One region of the Microbispora sp. CL1-1 genome, then DNA from elsewhere that is predicted to be linked to it. Evidence: riboswitches for the same ligand, from Rfam matches in the RefSeq annotation. Region 1 holds a riboswitch; each other region holds the start of a gene.
The links. A riboswitch is a leader RNA that binds a small molecule or an ion and turns the genes downstream of it on or off. The one in region 1 is predicted to bind cyclic di-AMP.

Region 1 (4,203 bases):
GCGAACGACCACGTCACGGCGGCGGAGCCGGTCGGCTCGTGGCCGAAGTCGCGCACGCTGCGCCTGGTCGACCTGCGCACCGGCAAGGCGAGCCGCACCGTGACCGTACGGCTCCCGCGCGGGCGGCGGATCGACGACCTCGACTTCGACAAGGCGGGACACCTGGTCGTCCGGTCGAAGACCGAAACCGGAGTGACGGTCTACCGGGTCTCGAAGACGACCGGCGTGGTGACGCGGGTGCGGAGCCTGGTCAGGCCCGACGCGAAGATCTGGGTGCTCCCCGGTGACGACGCGTACGAGCCGTGGACGGAGAAGAAGTGACTCCGGCCCTTCCGCGACGTGTGAACGACTCCCCTCGGTCAAACGTCGTACTGGTGAGCGGAAGGGGAAGCATCGTGCGCACCGTACTCGTCTCGGGCATATCGGCGATCGGGCTGGCGTTCCTGCCGGCCGCGGCGGCCTCGGGAGCGGCCCACCAGGGCGGCCAGGCCGGGGAGACCGCGCCCACGTGGCGGCTGGCCAAGGTGAACACCCTGCCCGGGGACGACGTGCTCGACGACGTGACGGTCCTCGGCAACGGGTCGGTGTGGGCGGCCGGCCACCGGGTCGTGAACGGCACGCGGCGGGGCCTGGTCGAGCGGTTCGACGGCCGATCGTGGAAGGTGCTCCCCGGCAGCCCGTCGTACGAGCTGACGGCCGTGACCGCCGGCTCGGACAAGAACGTGTGGGTCTTCGGCCCGGGGAAGGCGAGCCGGTGGAACGGCCGGACATGGACCACCTTCTCGCTCGGCAGCGGCTTCTCCACGACGGACGCCGACGGCACGGGCGCGAAGGACGTCTGGGCGGTCGCCGACTCCTCGGCCTCGGCCAGGCACTGGAACGGGTCGTCGTGGCGGAGCGTCCCGCTGCCGGCCCACGCCGCCGCCGTCGACGCGTACAAGGCCGGTGACGTCTGGGCGGCGGGGGCCAAGGGCACCCGTCCCGCGATCATGCGGTGGAACGGGAAGTCCTGGGCGCTGGTGCCCACCCCCGCGATCAAACTGCCCGCTCGCGACGCCGCCGCGGTGCTCACCGACATCGCCGTCCTCGGCCCCCGCAACGTGTGGGCCGTCGGCGGCGTGAGCTGGGAGGGCGCCGACGACCAGGGCGACGACAAGATCTACGACCGCCCCCTGGTCATGCACTGGAACGGCCGCTCGTGGACCGCCTCGGTCGGCGCCGTCAACGCCCAGCCGTACACGGAGGTGGAGCCCGACGGCGCGGGCGGCGTGTGGATCGTGCAGAGCGACTGGAACTCCACCCTGTGGCATGTCACGGGTTCGACGTGGCGGAGCACCCCGATCCCCCGGAAGGCCGGCACCGACGCCGCCCTGTTCTCGATCGCGCGCAGGCCCGGGACGACGACGCTGTGGGGCGCCGGGTTCACCGCGCCGCAGGGCGACCCCGACGACCCCTCCGCCAACGGCGCCTTCTGGCGTACGAACTAGCCATCCGGCAGGTCACGCCCGCTCGTGCAGGGCGGCAGCCGGGCGGCGCAAGCGACGATCAACGCCCCCCGGACCACAGGCGGGCAGCCGAGGGGCCGAAGGCCGCCAGGGTCAGGATGTACGCCGCCGACAGGGCTTACTCGCCTTCCTCCGCAGGTCAGGCCCACCATGGGACGAGCGTGACCAGCGCCACATCTCTTCCGCAGATGCACTCTGACCTGCAACTTCGCGCATTTGATCCCTTTTATGCGCTTCTTATCCTTTTGATGCTCTTTGCGGATATATGGGGCTCTTGGTAGTTTCCTTGCCCATCGGCGGGATCCACGTGACCTCGTCGTTACGAACCCGGCCCCGCCGGGTTCGACCATCCACAGTCGCCGTCGCCCCGCCTCTCCGCCCCCCTGGGCGCCGGTGATGCCGAATCCGAGCAGCTAGGAGGCTCGGAGCCGGGGAACCAATCGACCTTCGACGAAGGTCTGGGGTGAATCGGCGCGCCGGCGCCGTAGGGCGATCTTCCCTGCCCGAATCCGTCAGCTAACCCGGTAGGCGCAAGCGGAAGACCAAAGGGAGAGATCCTCCTGTCCACCAACTCCACCACTCTGCTCCGCATCGCCTGCGTCACGATCGGTAGCGCGGCGCTCACCGCGTCGGCCGGAGCATTGAGCGCACTCCCCGCAGCCGCCGCGTCCGCGACGGTGACATCCCCACCCCCGGCCCCCGCCCCCGCCCCCGCCCTCACCTCGGCGGTCATCCCGCCCGTGCCCCCCACAACGACCACCCCCCTGCATCCCGCGCCCGTGGCCGAGAACTCCGCCACGAGGAAGCTCACCAAGGCGGCTCTCCAGCAGGAGAAGGCCGAGCGCGCCATCAAGGTGGCGAAGAAGCAGCTCGGCGACCCGTACGTGTGGGGCGCCACGGGCCCAGGAGCGTTCGACTGCTCCGGGCTGGTCCAGTTCGCCTGGCGCAAGGCCGGCGTCAAGCTCCCGCGTACGACGTGGGCGATGCTCAGGCACGCCAAGAAGAGGGTCTCGCTGTCGCACCTCAAGCCCGGCGACCTCATCTTCACCAGTGGCGGCGGCCACGTGGGCATGTATCTCGGGCACAGGAAGGTGATCAGCGCCCCCCACAGCGGCGCGGTGGTCAGTGTCGACAGGCTCAACGCCTATTGGAGGGGCAGCTTCCTCACCGCCGTACGCCCCGGCGTCTGACCCGGGACGCCCTCGGTGGAGACGCGCCGCCGCGCAGCGCATCTCCGCCGAGGGCGTGGCCGGAGGCTACGCGTCCTCCACGACGAGGCGCCGGAGCAGGGCCAGCAGGGTCGCGCGGTCCGCGTCCGGCAGGGCGGTGTAGCACCTGGCGAGCACCTCGTCGGCGACCTTGTGCCCGGCTTCCAGGACCCGCTCGCCGGAAGGGGTGAGATGGTGCTCGATGCGCCTGCCGTGCCCGGGCCTGCGTTCGATCCATCCCTGGGCCACGAGCCGCCCGGCGAGGGTGCCGAAGGCCTGCTCGGTCTGGAACGTCGCCGCGGCCAGCTCCCGGGCCGACGCCCCGGGGGTACGGCTGATCGCCCGGAGGGCGTCCCACTGGGCGAGCGTCGCGCCGATCGCCGACAGCCCGCTCTCCAGGGCCCGGTGCTGCCGATATTGGACCTGTTTGACCGCCCGCCCGAGTTGTTGCAGATCGCGACCTGTCCCTCACCATGTCGGAGGCCGGCACCGGCAGACCGGCCCTGATCCTGCACGGCGGCGGCGGCCCCGCCACGGTCGCCGGGCTCGCCGGGCACCTCTCCCGGACGGCACACACCCTGACGCCCGTGCATCCCGGCTGGGACGGCACCGACCGTCCCCCGTGGCTCACCGGCATCGACGACCTCGCCCTCGCCTACCTGCACTGCCTGCATCGCCTGGGGTTGCGCGACGTTCTCGTCGCCGGCTCCTCCCTCGGCGGCTGGACCGCCGCCGAGATGGCCGTACGCGACACGGCGGGGATCATCACCGGGCTGGTGCTGGTCGACGCCGTGGGCGTGGACGTCCCCGGCGAGCCGATCCGCGACTTCTTCGCCCTGGACGCGCGCGGCGTGGCCGAATACGCCTGGCACGACTCGCAGCGCTTCTACGTCGACCCGGCCGGCGTCCCCGCCGACCAGCTCGCAGCCCGGGCGGCCGACATGGCCACCATGCGCACGCTGGCGGGCGACCCCTACATGCACGATCCCAAACTGCTCCGCCGGTTGCGGCACGTCGACGTGCCCGCGCTCCTGGTGTGGGGGAGAGCGACCGGATCGTCACCCCCGCCTACGGAGCCGCCTACGCCGGCGCCTTCGCCAACGGCCGGCTGGAGGTGATCCCGGAGGCCGGTCACCTGCCGCACATCGAACAGCCGGCGGCCACCTTCGCCGCGATCGACCGCCATCTGCACGCGGCCGGTTCGCCGGCGACCAGCGCTTAGCCCGCAGTCACCCGCCCGCAGTCACCCGCCCGCAGTCACCCGCCCGCAGTCACCCGCCCGCAGTCACTCTGCGGTCCTGCGGGCGGAAGCCGCGAGCCGGTCCGCGAGCGCCGCGACACGGTCGCGCAGCTCGTCCGGCCGCTCGATGACGAACGGCCGGTCGAGTGAGGCGAGCACCGGAGGCAGCCAGTCGAGCCGCTCCGCGCGCACCTCGACGCGGAGCCAGCCCTCGTCCCCGGGATCCGCCAGGGTCGCGACGGCGGCGGGA
Region 2 (4,203 bases), on a different contig from region 1:
GAGCTGGCGGGCCGGATCGGTGTCCCGGCGGGCGCGCTGGCCGAGACCGTCGAGCGCTTCTACGCCTTCGCACGCACGGGCAGGGACCTGGACTTCGGCCGCGGCGACAGCGCGTCAGGCCTGGGCGAACATCTGGTCGTAGCCGCCGGAGTGCCGGCGGCCCGCCATGAAGCCGAGGAACCGGCGGACGAATTCACCCCGGGTCAGCCGCCCGTCATCATCGTCGTCGCCCGAGTCGTGGTCGAACGCCGTACGGAAGAGAGACCGGTACTCCTCAGCATCGATGGTCTGGTCGTCATCGGTGTCGGTGACGTCGAACAGTACCTCGGCGATCCTGATGAGCGCCGGGCCGGCCAGGGCGGCGGAGGCCGCGGCGTACTCGTGGCCGGTGATGCGTCCGTCGCCGTCGGTGTCCAGCTCCTGCTGCAGCTCCCGCCACCAGTCGGCGAAGGCCGCGAACAGGCGGTCCTCGTCCTGAGTCTCCAGGTCGAGGCGGGTGGCGATCTCCCTGGCCATCGCGGCGAGGTCGGGCCAGTCGAGGTGGCCGTCGCCGGTCTGGTCGAGGACCTCGGAGAAGAACCGCGCGGCGGATCGTACGGCGGAGCCCCCGGTGGCGGCCGCGGAGGTGGTGGCGGTGCCGGCCGCCTCCGGGCCGGGTGTGAGGAGGCGCAGGAGCGCCCCCGCCTTGGGAGCCTGCCCACGTAGGGGTCCATGAGGGTGAGGAACGACTGGAACTCGGCGTACAGCCTTTCCAGGACCGGACCGTCGAGGGACTCGCCGCTCAACCGGCACATCGTGACCGTGGACTCGAACAGCGTCGCCACCACCCAGGCGCGCGCCTCGGAGTCCGCGGCGTTGAACGGGCGGCCCTCGGCGTCGGTGCCGGTGATGCGCGCGTGGAGGCGGTTGAGCCGGGCCGCCTCCCGCTGCCGCACCCGGATGTCGGGGTCCACTATGCGCTGCGCGCTGAGCACGGTGTTGCGCAGCCGGCGCCACGGGGGCGCGACGAAGGTCGAGTTGGTGATCAGCGCCGCGCCGATCTGCGGGTGCGCGGCCTCCAGGACGATGGCCCGGGTCGCCACCAGCCCCCAGCGCGTCTGCCGGGTCAGCTCGTGGAGCATGGATCCCGGTGCTGCGTCACTCATCGACGTCCCTTTCCTGTCGGTGTCGGTGCCGAGACCGGTGCCGAGATCGGTGCCGAGATCGGTGCCGGTGTGGCGCCGAACCGGCGGTGGCGCCGCCGGTAGATCTCCAGGCACTCCCAGAAGTGCCCGGCACGGAAGTCGGGCCACAGCACCCGGGGGAAGACCCATTCGGCGTACGCCACCTGCCAGAGCATGAGGTTGGAGATGCGCTGTTCGCCGGAGGTGCGGATGACGAGGTCGACCTCCGGCATGTCGGGTGGGGCAGACGAAGGGCGAAACTCTCCTCGGTGACCTGCTCGGGCGGCACGCCGTCGCGGATCAGCGACCTGGCGGCCTCGACGATGTCGCGGCGGCCGCCGTGGACAGCGGCCTCGGCCGCCCGATGCCCCTCGGTGTGGGGCAGGGACCGCTGCGCGGCCCACCTGCCGTTCCCGTCCATGACGCACGCCACATGACGGGGGACGCTTCTCACCCTCACGGCGACGAGACTTGCACAGTCGGTGAGAGATCGACTACTTACCGTTGTTAGCCACGGCTTTTACTTCGAGCGGGTCCGGACCAGGTGCTGCCGCGTTGTGCCAGGTAAAGGCGTGTTTTGTCCTGTTTACACCATTCTGGTGGATTGTGTACCTTTAGGGCACACGGTATGGGGTAACGACCCGCCTCCGGCGACCCATCCCTTGCCGTGTCGTTGCCCGGTCCGCGTGGTCCCATGACCGCGCGGCCGCCGAATCCGCGTCATGTGGAGCCGGGGACCCACTCTCTTTGGGGTGAATCGGAGCGCAGGCCCCCAGATGCGCCCGTAGGGCACTTCCTGCCCGAACCCGTCAGCTAACCCGGTAGGCGGCATGGAAGCAAGGAGTCAACCTCGTCATGTCCACCCATCGGCTCTCCCTCGGGGGCCGGCACTCGCGCCGGCGCCTGCGCTCCGCCCTCGCGGCGGCGACCCTCGCGGTCTCGGCCGCCACGGCCGGCATCACCGCGGCCGTGGCTCTGCCCGCCGCCCCGGCGTACGCGAACCCGCACACGTACGGTCAGGACGTCTCCGGCTACGAGGCCGACCACGACTGGATGAACAGCCGCGCGCAGTTCGGCTTCATCAAGGCCACCGAGGGGACCGACTGGGTCGACTCGTCCTTCCCCCGGCACTGGCGGGAGCTGGCCAAGAAGGGCATCGTCCGCGGCGCCTACCACTACGGCCACCCCTCCAACGACCCCATCGCCGAGGCCGACCACTTCCTCAGCGTGGTGAACTCGCAGCCGAGCAAGCCCGGCGACATCCTGGTCCTCGACCTGGAGACCGCGGACGGCGAGTCCGTCGAGCAGGTCAACAAGTGGGCCAAGACCTGGCTGGAGTATGTGACGGCCAAGACCGGCACCAGGCCGATGTTCTACAGCGGGTGGAACTTCGCCAACAAGTACGGCCGCGGCCTCGGCCAGTACCCGCTGTGGGTGGCCCACTACAGCAAGGCCCCCGGCGACATCACGCCGCCCGCCGACTGGAAGACCTGGGCCATCCACCAGTACACCGATGAGCCCATCGACCAGAACGTCTCCTCGCTGACGCCCGCCCAGCTGCGCGCGCTCGGCCGCCGATAACGCCGCCGATAACGCCGCTGGCAGCGCCGCCGACAGCCCGGCGTCCCCCGGGGCGGATCGCCCGCCCCGGGGGACGCGCCGGGAGCCGTACCGGCCTCAGACCACCGCGCCGGAGTCGTCGCGGCGTACGGGCCTGACCCGGGGCGCGGCGGGAGCCGGCGGCGCCTGGCCGGAGCGCCGCTCCAGCGCGATCGCCACCGGCCCGGCCACGAACGACGACGACAGCGTGCCGGCGACGATGCCGATCAGGAGGGCGACGGCGAAGTCGCGCAGCGAGTCGCCGCCGAACACCGCCAGCGCCGCCAGGATGAACAGCGCCCCGAGCCCGGTGTTGACCGTGCGCGGCGCGGTCTGCAGGATCGCGGCGTTCACCACCCGGCCGAACGGCTCGCGGCGGCGCACCGGCCACAGCTCGCGCACCCGGTCGAACAGCACGACCTTGTCGTTGACCGAATAACCGATGATCGTGAGCATCGCCGCCAGGAACACCCCGTCGATCGGCCTGCCCATCCAGGCGAACGCGCCGACGACGACGGCCGCGTCCACGAACAGCGCCGCCACGGCCGCCGTGCCGAACGTCCACCGGAACCGGAGCGCCAGATAGACGAGCTGTGCGGCGAGCGCGACAGCGAGCGCGATGATCGCGTTGCGGCGCAGCTCCTCGCCCAGGCTCGGCCCGATCAGCTCGTCGCGCTGCTTGGCGACCTCGCCCACGCGCCGGTCGAGCGCCTCCTCCATGCGGACCACGTCGTCGGCGCTGATCTGCCCGGTGCGCACCGAGAGCGCGTCGTCCGACCGCTGCACGACGGCCGAGGGGAACCCGGCGTCCGCCACCGCCTGCCTGGCCGCCGCGACGTCCACGGGCCTGCTCGTGCCGAACTCCACGATCCGGCCGCCGGTGAACTCGACGCCGTAGTTGAGGCCGCGGGTGACCAGGCCCGCGCCCGCGACCACGAGCAGCCCGGCCGCGACGGCGAGCCACAGCCGCCCGCGCCGCATCAGGTCCGGGTCGCGCCGCGTCAGCCACGTCCTGACCCGGCCGATCGAGCCGATGCCGGACGCCCGCGGGCCGATCCTGCCGATCAGCGCGGCGGTGAGCACCCGGGTGATCAGCATGGCCGAGACCAACGAGGCCAGCACGCCGATGGCCAGCGTCACGCCGAAGCCCTTCACCGGCCCCGAGGCCAGCCAGAACAGCAGCCCGGCGGCGAGCAGGGTGGTGATGCCGGAGTCGGCGATCGCGCTCCAGGCGTTCTTGAAGCCCCGGTCGAGTGCCGCCTTGAGGCCCCGCCGGGGCGCGTCGCCGAACTCCTCTCTGGCCCGTTCGAAGACCAGCACGTTGGCGTCCACCGCCATGCCGATCGCCAGGACGAACCCGGCCAGGCCGGGCAGCGTGAGCGTGGCCCCCATGGCCACGAGCCCGGCGTACGAGATCAGGCCGTAGCAGGCGAGCGCGACC
Region 3 (4,203 bases), on a different contig from region 1:
CGCGTCCGGCGGCGCGGCCTCCACACCGGCGAGGAACGCCTGGGTGAACAGGTGCTGGTTGTGGAAGAGGACCTCGCGCTTGTCGCTGAAGTGGCGGTAGAAGGTGCGCTCGGTCAGGCCGACGGACTGTGCGATGTCCGTGGCGGTCGTCTGCTCGAACCCGTGGGTCGCGAACAGTTCGAGCGCGGCCTCCTGCAGCCGCTCGGCGGCCCCGGGCGCCCAACGCGTCATGCGATCAAGTGTAGTGATGACGGCCACGAAGGAGTACCGTAATGTCTGTGACTGACGTCAGTCACAGACATCAGTTTTTCGGGAAGTCGCTCCGCCCTGCCGGCGGTGCGCCGAAGGAGATTCCTCATGCGTGTTTTCGTCACCGGAGCCTCCGGATGGATCGGCTCCGCGGTGACCGATGAGCTGCTCGCCGCCGGTCACGAGGTCATCGGACTGGCGAGGTCGGACGCGTCCGCCGCCGCCCTGGAGGGCAAGGGGGCCCGGGTCCGCCGCGGCGACCTCGACGATCTCGACGGCATCCGCCTGGGCGCCCGGGACGCCGACGCCGTCATCCATCTCGCGAACAAGCACGACTGGTCCGACCCGGCCGGCACGGCGGCGACCGAACGAGCCGCCGTGCAGACCATCGGCGAGGCGCTGGAGGGAACCGGTCGTCCGTTCCTGCTCGCCTCGGGACTCGCCGGTTTCGCCCCGGGCCGGCCCGCCACCGAGGACGACCCGTCGCCGTTCCACGGCCCCGATTCGCCCCGCGGCGGGAGCGAGAACCTGGCGCTGGAGTTCGTCGAGCGTGGCGTGCACACCGTGAGCCTGCGCTTCGCGCCGACCGTGCACGGCACCGGCGACCACGGCTTCATCGCGATCCTCGCCGCGATCGCCCGCGAGAAGGGCGTTTCGGGTTACCCGGGCGACGGCGCCAACCGCTGGTCCGCCGTGCACGTGCGCGACGCCGCCCGCATGGTCGCACTCGGCCTGGAGAAGGCGCCCGCGGGCGCGCGGCTGCACGCCGTCGCCGAGGAAGGCGTCCCGACCCGCGTGATCGCGGAGGCGATCGGCCGCGCGTTCGGCCTTCCCGTCGCCTCGATCGCCCCCGGAGACGTGCCGGACCACTTCGGGTGGATCGGCAACTTCTTCGGCATGGACCTCGCGGCGACCAGCACCGCGACGCGCACCCTCCTCGGGTGGACGCCCACCGGCCCGGCCCTCGTCGACGACCTCGACACGGGCGCGTACGCGATCTCCCGTTGACGACGCCGCGACCAAGGGCGCGTCAAGCGAGGCCGGGAGATTTTTCCGGGTCCCGGCGCGGGGGTAGCGCCCCCGCGCCGGGCCCGCGGCGGAGGGCGGGGCAGCGCGGGATCGCCGTCAGGGGCGGGGTCCCGCTGATCGGGGGCCGCCTCACCGTACCCTTGCCGTCCGCTTTGTACCGGACTTGACGGGTAAAATCCCTCTTGTAGTTACTTGACCGGTCTGACCTGGTCTATTAGCTTTTAGGCAGCTCAGGGCGCACTTGCTCATCTCAATGGTCAAGAAGCCCTCCTCAGACCGACGCGGCCGGCCATCCCGGCCTGCCGCCCGGCCGCCGAGTCCGCGTCCGCGCGGAGCCGGGGACCCACCTCTCCTGGGGTGAATCGGCATGCGTGCCGTAGGGCGACTTCCAGCCCGAACCCGTCAGCTAACCCGGTAGGTGGCATGGAAGTAAGGGAGAACGCCCCACCATGCACGTCTTCACCACTTGGGTCCGCGCTGCCCTCGCGGGCGGAGCCCTCGCCTCGGCCGTGCTGATCGCGGCGCCCGCGGCGCACGCGGACAACCCGGCGACCGGGAAGGGTCCGGCGACCGCGCAGTCCATGCCGGAGATCGCCGCCAGGCTGCCCAAGATCACCTCGGCCGACGTGCTGAAGCTGGCCAGGAGCCAGATCGGGATCAGCGAGAACGCCAAGGGCGGCGGCACCAAGTTCCAGGAGTGGTACATGTCCACGCCGCGCGCCCGCGAGACCCTCGCCCGCGACGGCGGCAAGCTCGCCGACTACCTCAACGCCCCCTGGTGCGACATGTTCGTGTCCTGGGTGGGCCAGCAGCTCGGCATCGGCCCGGTGATGGGCGCCGACGCGTACACCGTGAAGCACGCGCAGTGGTTCGCCGACCACGGCCGCTGGGGTCACACGCCCAAGCCGGGCGCGGTGGTGTTCTTCGCCTGGAGCGGCAGCAAGCACATCGACGACATCAACCACGTCGGGTTCGTCGTCAAGGACAACGGCGACGGAACGATCCAGACCATCGAGGGCAACACGGGCGACGGCGGCGCCGTCGAGGCCCGCACCCGTCCCACCTGGCAGGTGGCGGGATACGGCTACCCGATGTACCCCGGGGACCTGTCCGCCTCCTCCTGACGGACGGCCTTCTGGCGGACGATCCATCGTCGTTCCGACGACGGCCCACAAGCGCGCCGGTGATCCCGGCGCGCTTCGCCGTCCTGGCCGGGAGCGTAGGGCTCCTGCCGAATTGACCTACGCGAGCGCGAGCTGCGAGCCTGACGGCATGCACGCGTTCGACGTCCTCGGCGATCCGGTGCGCCGCCGGATCCTGGAACTGCTCGCGGAGGGCGAGCGCCCCGCCGGGGAGATCGGCGCGATCGTGCAGGAGGAGTTCGGGATCTCCCAGCCCGGGGTGTCCCAGCACCTGCGCGTGCTGCGGGAGAGCGGTTTCGCGACGGTCCGGGCCGAGGGCACCCGGCGCCTTTACGCCGTCGACCCGGCGCCGCTCCGCGAGGTCGACACCTGGCTCGACCACTTCCGCCGCTTCTGGAACCAGCGCCTCGACGCCCTGGGCACCGAACTCGCCCGCGGCAGGCGCGAGCGCCGACTCCGGGACGACGCCCGTCCGTAAGCCGTGCGCGTGCAGATCGCCGCAATCTGCATTATTGGCTCAGAATCACCTGGCCGGCAGGAGTCACGCCGTGGTCATAGCGCTGCTGGGCGCTGGTTAGCGGAGCCGGCCGGGGAATCGGAGCCGCGACCGCGCTCGAGTTGGGCCGGCTCGGCTATCACGTGATAGTCAACTATCTGAGAGACGCCGACTCCGCGGAGCTGGTGGTCAAGCAGATCGGCGCCGCGCAGGCGGTACAGGCCGACGTGACCGACGAAGCCCAGGTGACCATGCTGGTACCGGGTGGTCGCCGAGCACGGGCGGATCGACGTGCTTGTGGGCAACGCCCACACCGCGGCGCCGCCTTTCGGCCCGCTGGAGCATGTGCCGTGGGAGGCGTTCGCAGCCAAGATCAGCGATGAGCTGGCCGGCATATACCACCTGACCCGGCGGGTGCTGCCGGTCATGCGCCGGCGGCGGTCCGGCCGGATCGTCTACGTCTCCGCTACCGCGGCCGAGCTGATCATCGGCAGTGCCGCCCAGTCCACTGCCAAAGCCGCGGTGAACGCCTTCGCCCAGCAGATCGCCGGCGAGACCATACGGGACGGCATCACCGTCAATGCCGTCGCCCCTGGCGCGGTTCGTACCGATGCCACCGCTGAGGTGTTCACCGATGGCATCCGGCGCCACTTCGGTGACCGGTCGGTGACCGGCACGATGCTGCGGCCGCAGGATTTGGCTCGCCCGATCGCCGCGCTCGTGGACGGCGCGTTCGCCACGGTCACCGGCCAGGTGATCCGGGTCGATGGCGGATACGGGCTGCTGAGTCAGTTGCTGGACGGCCTACCGGCCCAGTTCTCCACGGCTTCGTGACCCTCAGAACAGGGAGTGCGGCTCAAACCCCAGGTTGATGACGTCGACCCAGGTCACAGCCCGGGGGAATACGCTGATGAGGCGGTCGCGCTCATGTCCGAGCTCCACCGGCCGACGGGCCTGCGGTTGTCGGCGGGCCTGCGCGCTTAGAGAGTTGCGGTACACCGTCGCCATTCCGATGGCGAACCCATCAGGTCGGCGACGGTGATCGCGGGTGGCACGCGCACTGGTTCGGCCTGCTGTCGCGTGCTCAGCTTGGGCGGGCCTCGGGCCCGGACCGGCATTCGCGACAGGCCGAGGTCAGGCGCCGACGTAGGCCGCGAGGTGCTCGCCGGTGAGGGTGGAGCGGGCGGCGACGAGGTCGGCCGGGGTGCCTTCGAAGACGATCCGGCCGCCGTCGTGACCGGCGCCGGGGCCCAGGTCGATGATCCAGTCGGCGTGCGCCATGACCGC
Region 4 (4,203 bases), on a different contig from region 1:
CCTAGATAGAGTCGCGCCGCAGGTTTCGTCGATCAAAGAGGTTTATCCTCAAGGGGGCTCAGTGCGAGGGCGTGTGCCGGTGGCCGCCGGTCTGGCCGCCGTGGTCCTGCTCACTCCGATGACGGGCGCGCAGGCGGATCCGAAGCCCACTGTCGCGCAGGTGAAAGCGAAGCTGAGCAAGCTCAACGCGCAGGCCGACCAGCTCGTGGACCGTTATAACGCGGCCAACGAGAAGTGGAAGAAGGCCCGGCAGAAGTACCTCACGATCAACGAGGACTACAAGAAGCAGAACGCCCGGGTCGAGGAGCTACGCTCCGGGCTGGTCTCGATGGCCGTCAGCAGCTACCAGGTCGGCGACATGGGGTCGTGGGGCGGCGTCTTCTACAGCTCCAACCCCGACGCCATGCTCAGCGGCCTCGCCACGCTCAACCACATGTCGGCCGAGCGGGCCGGGCGGCTCAAGGCGTACGAGGGCGCCATCAAGGACCTCAAGAACCGCCGCAACCAGAGCAAGCAGGTCTACAAGGAGGCCGCCGACGTCAAGGACGAGCTGGCGGACGAGAAGGAGAAGGTCGACAAGCTCGTCCGGGAGCAGATGAAGCTGCTGCGCTCGCTCGGGACGTTCAACCCCGGCAACCCCAACAGCGCCGGCGTCGTCTACAACGGGCCGGCGTCCGGCAACGCGCTGGCCGCCCTCCAGTTCGCCTACAAGCAGATCGGCAAGCCCTACCGCTACGGGGGCACCGGACCGGGCGCCTGGGACTGCTCCGGGCTCGTGCAGGCCGCGTGGGCGGCGGCGGGCGTCCGGCTGCCCCGGACGAGCTACGAGCAGTGGGCCTGGGGCGCGAGCCGCCGGGTCTCGCTCGACGACCTCCAGCCGGGCGACCTGCTCTGGCACGCCGGATACGGGCACGTCGGCATCTACGCCGGCGACGGGAAGGTCGTTCATGCCCCGCAGACCGGCGATGTTGTGAAAGTCGTCACACTCGCCGAGTATCACGCGATCGGAGCCGTGCGCCCCTGACGGTCCCGCCGTCTCCGTGACGATCTGTGACTGACGCGGCAAATGTGACCCCATCGGCGCTTGTTGTGCAAATTGTGGGCAGGGTCACATTTGGCGCATTCGCGGTGTGGGTAAGCTGCGATTTCTTCTCCGCGGCCTTCGTTATGCGATCTTTATCCGGCTGGAGCGCTTTGCCGAACGCCGCGAGTCCTGGGTAGCTTCTGGGCCGCGGCGAGCACGCCTCGCCGCCGTGCGTCCCGGTCCGGCCGGCCGGTCGCAGTCATCCAGCGGCATCGGCGTCCTTCATCACCCTCCCCCGTGGGATCCCCCCGACGCCGATGGCCAGCCGAGTCCGTGCAGTCAGGAGGCACGGAGCCGGGGAACCACCGACCTTCACGCGAAGGTCCGGGGTGAATCGGCGCATCGCGCGCCGTAGGGCGACTTCCCCGCCCGAACCCGTCAGCTAACCCGGTAGGCGTGAGCGGAAGACTCGAGGAGAGATCCTGTCTACCACCCCCAGTCTGTCCCGTCTTGCCCGAATTGCCGTTAGTGGTGCCGCGTTGACGGCATCCGTAGGTGTCGCTGGAGCACATCCGGCGGCGGCAGCCGGCACGGCGGCCGACCCGGCGGCCGACCCGGCGACGGTCACGGTCGTCACGACGGCCACGGCGACGAAGACGGCCACCAAGACGGCCACGAAGACGGCCACGAAGACGGGCGCCGAGGAGAGCGCGAAGACCGCCGCCCGCAACGCCGCCGCGAAGAAGCGGACCAAGAGGCACACCGCCAAGCGGAAGATCAGCAGGGCCTCGCTCCAGCGGGCCAGGGCCCGGCGCGCGGTGAAGGCCGCCGAGAAGCAGATCGGCGACCCCTACCGCTACGGAGCCACGGGACCGGGCGCGTTCGACTGCTCGGGCCTGGTCCAGTACGCCTGGCGCAAGGCCGGCGTACGGCTGCCGCGCACGACGTGGTCCATCCGCAGCGCGGTCAGGAAGAAGGTGTCCTGGGGGCACTTCGAGCCCGGTGACCTCATCTTCACCAGCGGCGGCGGCCACGTCGGCATGTACGTCGGGCACAACAGGATGATCCACGCCCCGCACAGCGGCACGCGGGTCAGGATCGACAAGCTGGACGCCTACCGGAGGAGCACCTTCGTGGGTGCCGTCCGGCCGGGCGTCTGACGGGCACCGGTCACCAAGCCCCCTCGACCGGCGCCGTCCTTACGGCCCCGTCCACCTCGCCGAGGTGGGCGGGGCCGTGACATGCGCTGGCTACCATGCACGGCGTGACTGTCACGAGCGGCGTGCCCGCGTGCGCGCCGGGCGTGCGTGCCGGAGCCGGCCGGAGCCGGCCCGGACCCGCCGGGGCCACTCCCCGCCGGATCGCGGCCGTGGCCGTCGCGCTGGCCGCGCTGCTGGCCGGGCCCGCCGCCGCGGCGCCGCCCGACCCGCTGCGCGCCCTGCGGCTCGACGCCCGCGCCGCCGTACGCGAGCATCCCGGCATGTGGACCGGCGCCTCGGTCGCCCGCGGCGAGCGCGCCGTCGTCGTCGGGTCGCCCCGGCCGCTGGTCGCCGAGATCGCCGCGCTGGCCGGCCGCGCGGGCAGTACGGTCACGAGGGTCTGGGGCGGGCTCGGCGGCGCGGTGGTCCTGGTGCCGCGCACCGAGGAGCAGGCCGCCGTGCTGGCCGCGCCGGCGAAGGTGGACGGCCTGGCGGCCGTCGCCACCGGCGACCGGGTGATCGTGCAGCCGGCCGCGTTCGCCCGCCTGTCCGCGACCGGCCGCCTGGTCGTCATGACCCACGAGCTGACGCACGTCGCGACCGCCGGCCGCCGCACGGTGCCGATGTGGCTCATGGAGGGCTTCGCCGACTACGTGGGCTACCTGGACAGCGGGCTGCCGGTCCGTACGGTCGCCGCCGAGCTGGCCGCCGACGTCGCGGCCGGGAGGGCGGCGCTCGGCGGCCTGCCGGGGCCCGCCGACTTCGCCGCCAGGCCCGCCCAGGCGTACGAGGAGGCGTGGCTCGCCTGCCGCTACATCGCGGCCCGGTTCGGCGAGCCGAGGCTGGTCGCCCTCTATCGCGCCGCGCTGCGCGAGGAGATCGGCGCCGCCCTGCGGGAGGAGCTCGGGCTGACCGCCGGCGACCTGACCCGCGCCTGGCGGTCGTGGTCGCGCGAGCAGCTCGCCCGGACCTGATCGTCCGACCGCGACGACCCGGCCGGGACTGCGACAATGCGTTCTCGGGCGGCGCGGGGGGACCGCGTGATCACGCCGGCAGCGGGGGTGAGGATGACGAAGCGGACGCTGATCGTCACGAACGACTTCCCGCCCAGACCGGGCGGCATCCAGGCGTTCGTGCACGGCCTCGCCGTGCGCAGGCCGCCCGGCTCCGTGGTCGTGTACGCCCCGCGCTGGAAGGGGTGTGAGGAGTTCGACGCCCGCCAGCCGTACGAGGTGGTCCGGCATCCCTCCTCGCTGATGCTGCCGACCCGCGCGGTGGCGCGACGGGCGGCGGCGCTGGTGGAGGACGGCGCGACCGTCGTCTTCGGCGCGGCGGCGCCGCTGGGGCTGCTGGCTCCCGGCCTGCGCGCCGCGGGCGCGGGCCGCATCGTCATGCTCACCCACGGGCACGAGGCGTCGTGGGCCCGCCTGCCGGGCGCGCGCGCCCTGCTGCGCCGCATCGGGGCGGGGGCCGACATCGTGACCTATCTCGGCGAGTACACCCGCCGCCGGATCGCCCGGGTCGTGCCCGCCTCCCGGCTCGTACGGCTCGCGCCCGGCGTGGACACGACCCTCTATCGTCCGGGGGCGGGCGGCGACCGGATCCGCGCGTCCCTCGGCCTGGGCGACCGGCCGGTGGTCGTGTGCGTCTCCCGGCTGGTGCCGCGCAAGGGCCAGGACGTGCTGCTGCGGGCCTGGCCGCTCGTTCTGCGGCGGGTTCCCGGCGCGGTCCTGCTGCTGGTCGGCGGCGGCCCGCTGCGGCGGTCGCTGGAACGGACGGCGGCGGGGGCCGGCCTGCGCGGCTCGGTGGTCGTCACCGGGTCCGTGCCCTGGGCGTCCCTCCCGGCCTACTACGACGCGGGCGACGTGTTCGCCATGCCCTGCCGCAGCAGGTTCGGCGGGCTCGACGTGGAGGGCCTCGGCATCGTCTATCTGGAGGCGTCGGCCACCGGGCTGCCCGTGGTCGCGGGCTCCTCCGGGG

Region 2: another riboswitch for cyclic di-AMP. It lies ahead of HCK04_RS17575 (GH25 family lysozyme); the one in region 1 lies ahead of HCK04_RS15385 (C40 family peptidase).
Region 3: another riboswitch for cyclic di-AMP. It lies ahead of HCK04_RS31575 (CHAP domain-containing protein); the one in region 1 lies ahead of HCK04_RS15385 (C40 family peptidase).
Region 4: another riboswitch for cyclic di-AMP. It lies ahead of HCK04_RS00755 (C40 family peptidase); the one in region 1 lies ahead of HCK04_RS15385 (C40 family peptidase).

Annotation. Positions count from the first base shown of each region.
Region 1 covers NZ_JAATEK010000010.1:169,298-173,500, reverse strand. Annotated here, with positions in the region: gene HCK04_RS15395 (hypothetical protein) at 1-321, shown strand, start outside; gene HCK04_RS15390 (hypothetical protein) at 396-1,487, shown strand; cyclic di-AMP (ydaO/yuaA leader) riboswitch at 1,893-2,051, shown strand; gene HCK04_RS15385 (C40 family peptidase) at 2,285-2,695, shown strand; gene HCK04_RS43605 (MarR family winged helix-turn-helix transcriptional regulator) at 2,762-3,091, opposite strand; gene HCK04_RS15375 (alpha/beta hydrolase) at 3,187-3,831, shown strand; gene HCK04_RS15370 (YafY family protein) at 3,999-4,203, opposite strand, start outside.
Region 2 covers NZ_JAATEK010000013.1:36,863-41,065, forward strand. Annotated here, with positions in the region: gene HCK04_RS42455 (hypothetical protein) at 115-792, opposite strand; gene HCK04_RS43635 (undecaprenyl diphosphate synthase family protein) at 1,142-1,396, opposite strand; gene HCK04_RS42465 (hypothetical protein) at 1,433-1,600, shown strand; cyclic di-AMP (ydaO/yuaA leader) riboswitch at 1,861-2,006, shown strand; gene HCK04_RS17575 (GH25 family lysozyme) at 2,019-2,744, shown strand; gene secD (protein translocase subunit SecD) at 2,841-4,203, opposite strand, start outside.
Region 3 covers NZ_JAATEK010000037.1:52,890-57,092, forward strand. Annotated here, with positions in the region: gene HCK04_RS31565 (TetR/AcrR family transcriptional regulator) at 1-231, opposite strand, end outside; gene HCK04_RS31570 (SDR family oxidoreductase) at 358-1,257, shown strand; cyclic di-AMP (ydaO/yuaA leader) riboswitch at 1,580-1,713, shown strand; gene HCK04_RS31575 (CHAP domain-containing protein) at 1,728-2,402, shown strand; gene HCK04_RS31580 (metalloregulator ArsR/SmtB family transcription factor) at 2,551-2,898, shown strand; gene HCK04_RS31585 (SDR family oxidoreductase) at 3,181-3,750, shown strand; gene HCK04_RS31590 (excinuclease ABC subunit UvrA) at 4,051-4,203, opposite strand, start outside.
Region 4 covers NZ_JAATEK010000001.1:159,996-164,198, forward strand. Annotated here, with positions in the region: gene HCK04_RS00750 (C40 family peptidase) at 62-1,024, shown strand; cyclic di-AMP (ydaO/yuaA leader) riboswitch at 1,338-1,496, shown strand; gene HCK04_RS00755 (C40 family peptidase) at 1,564-2,184, shown strand; gene HCK04_RS00760 (hypothetical protein) at 2,289-3,197, shown strand; gene HCK04_RS00765 (glycosyltransferase family 4 protein) at 3,291-4,203, shown strand, end outside.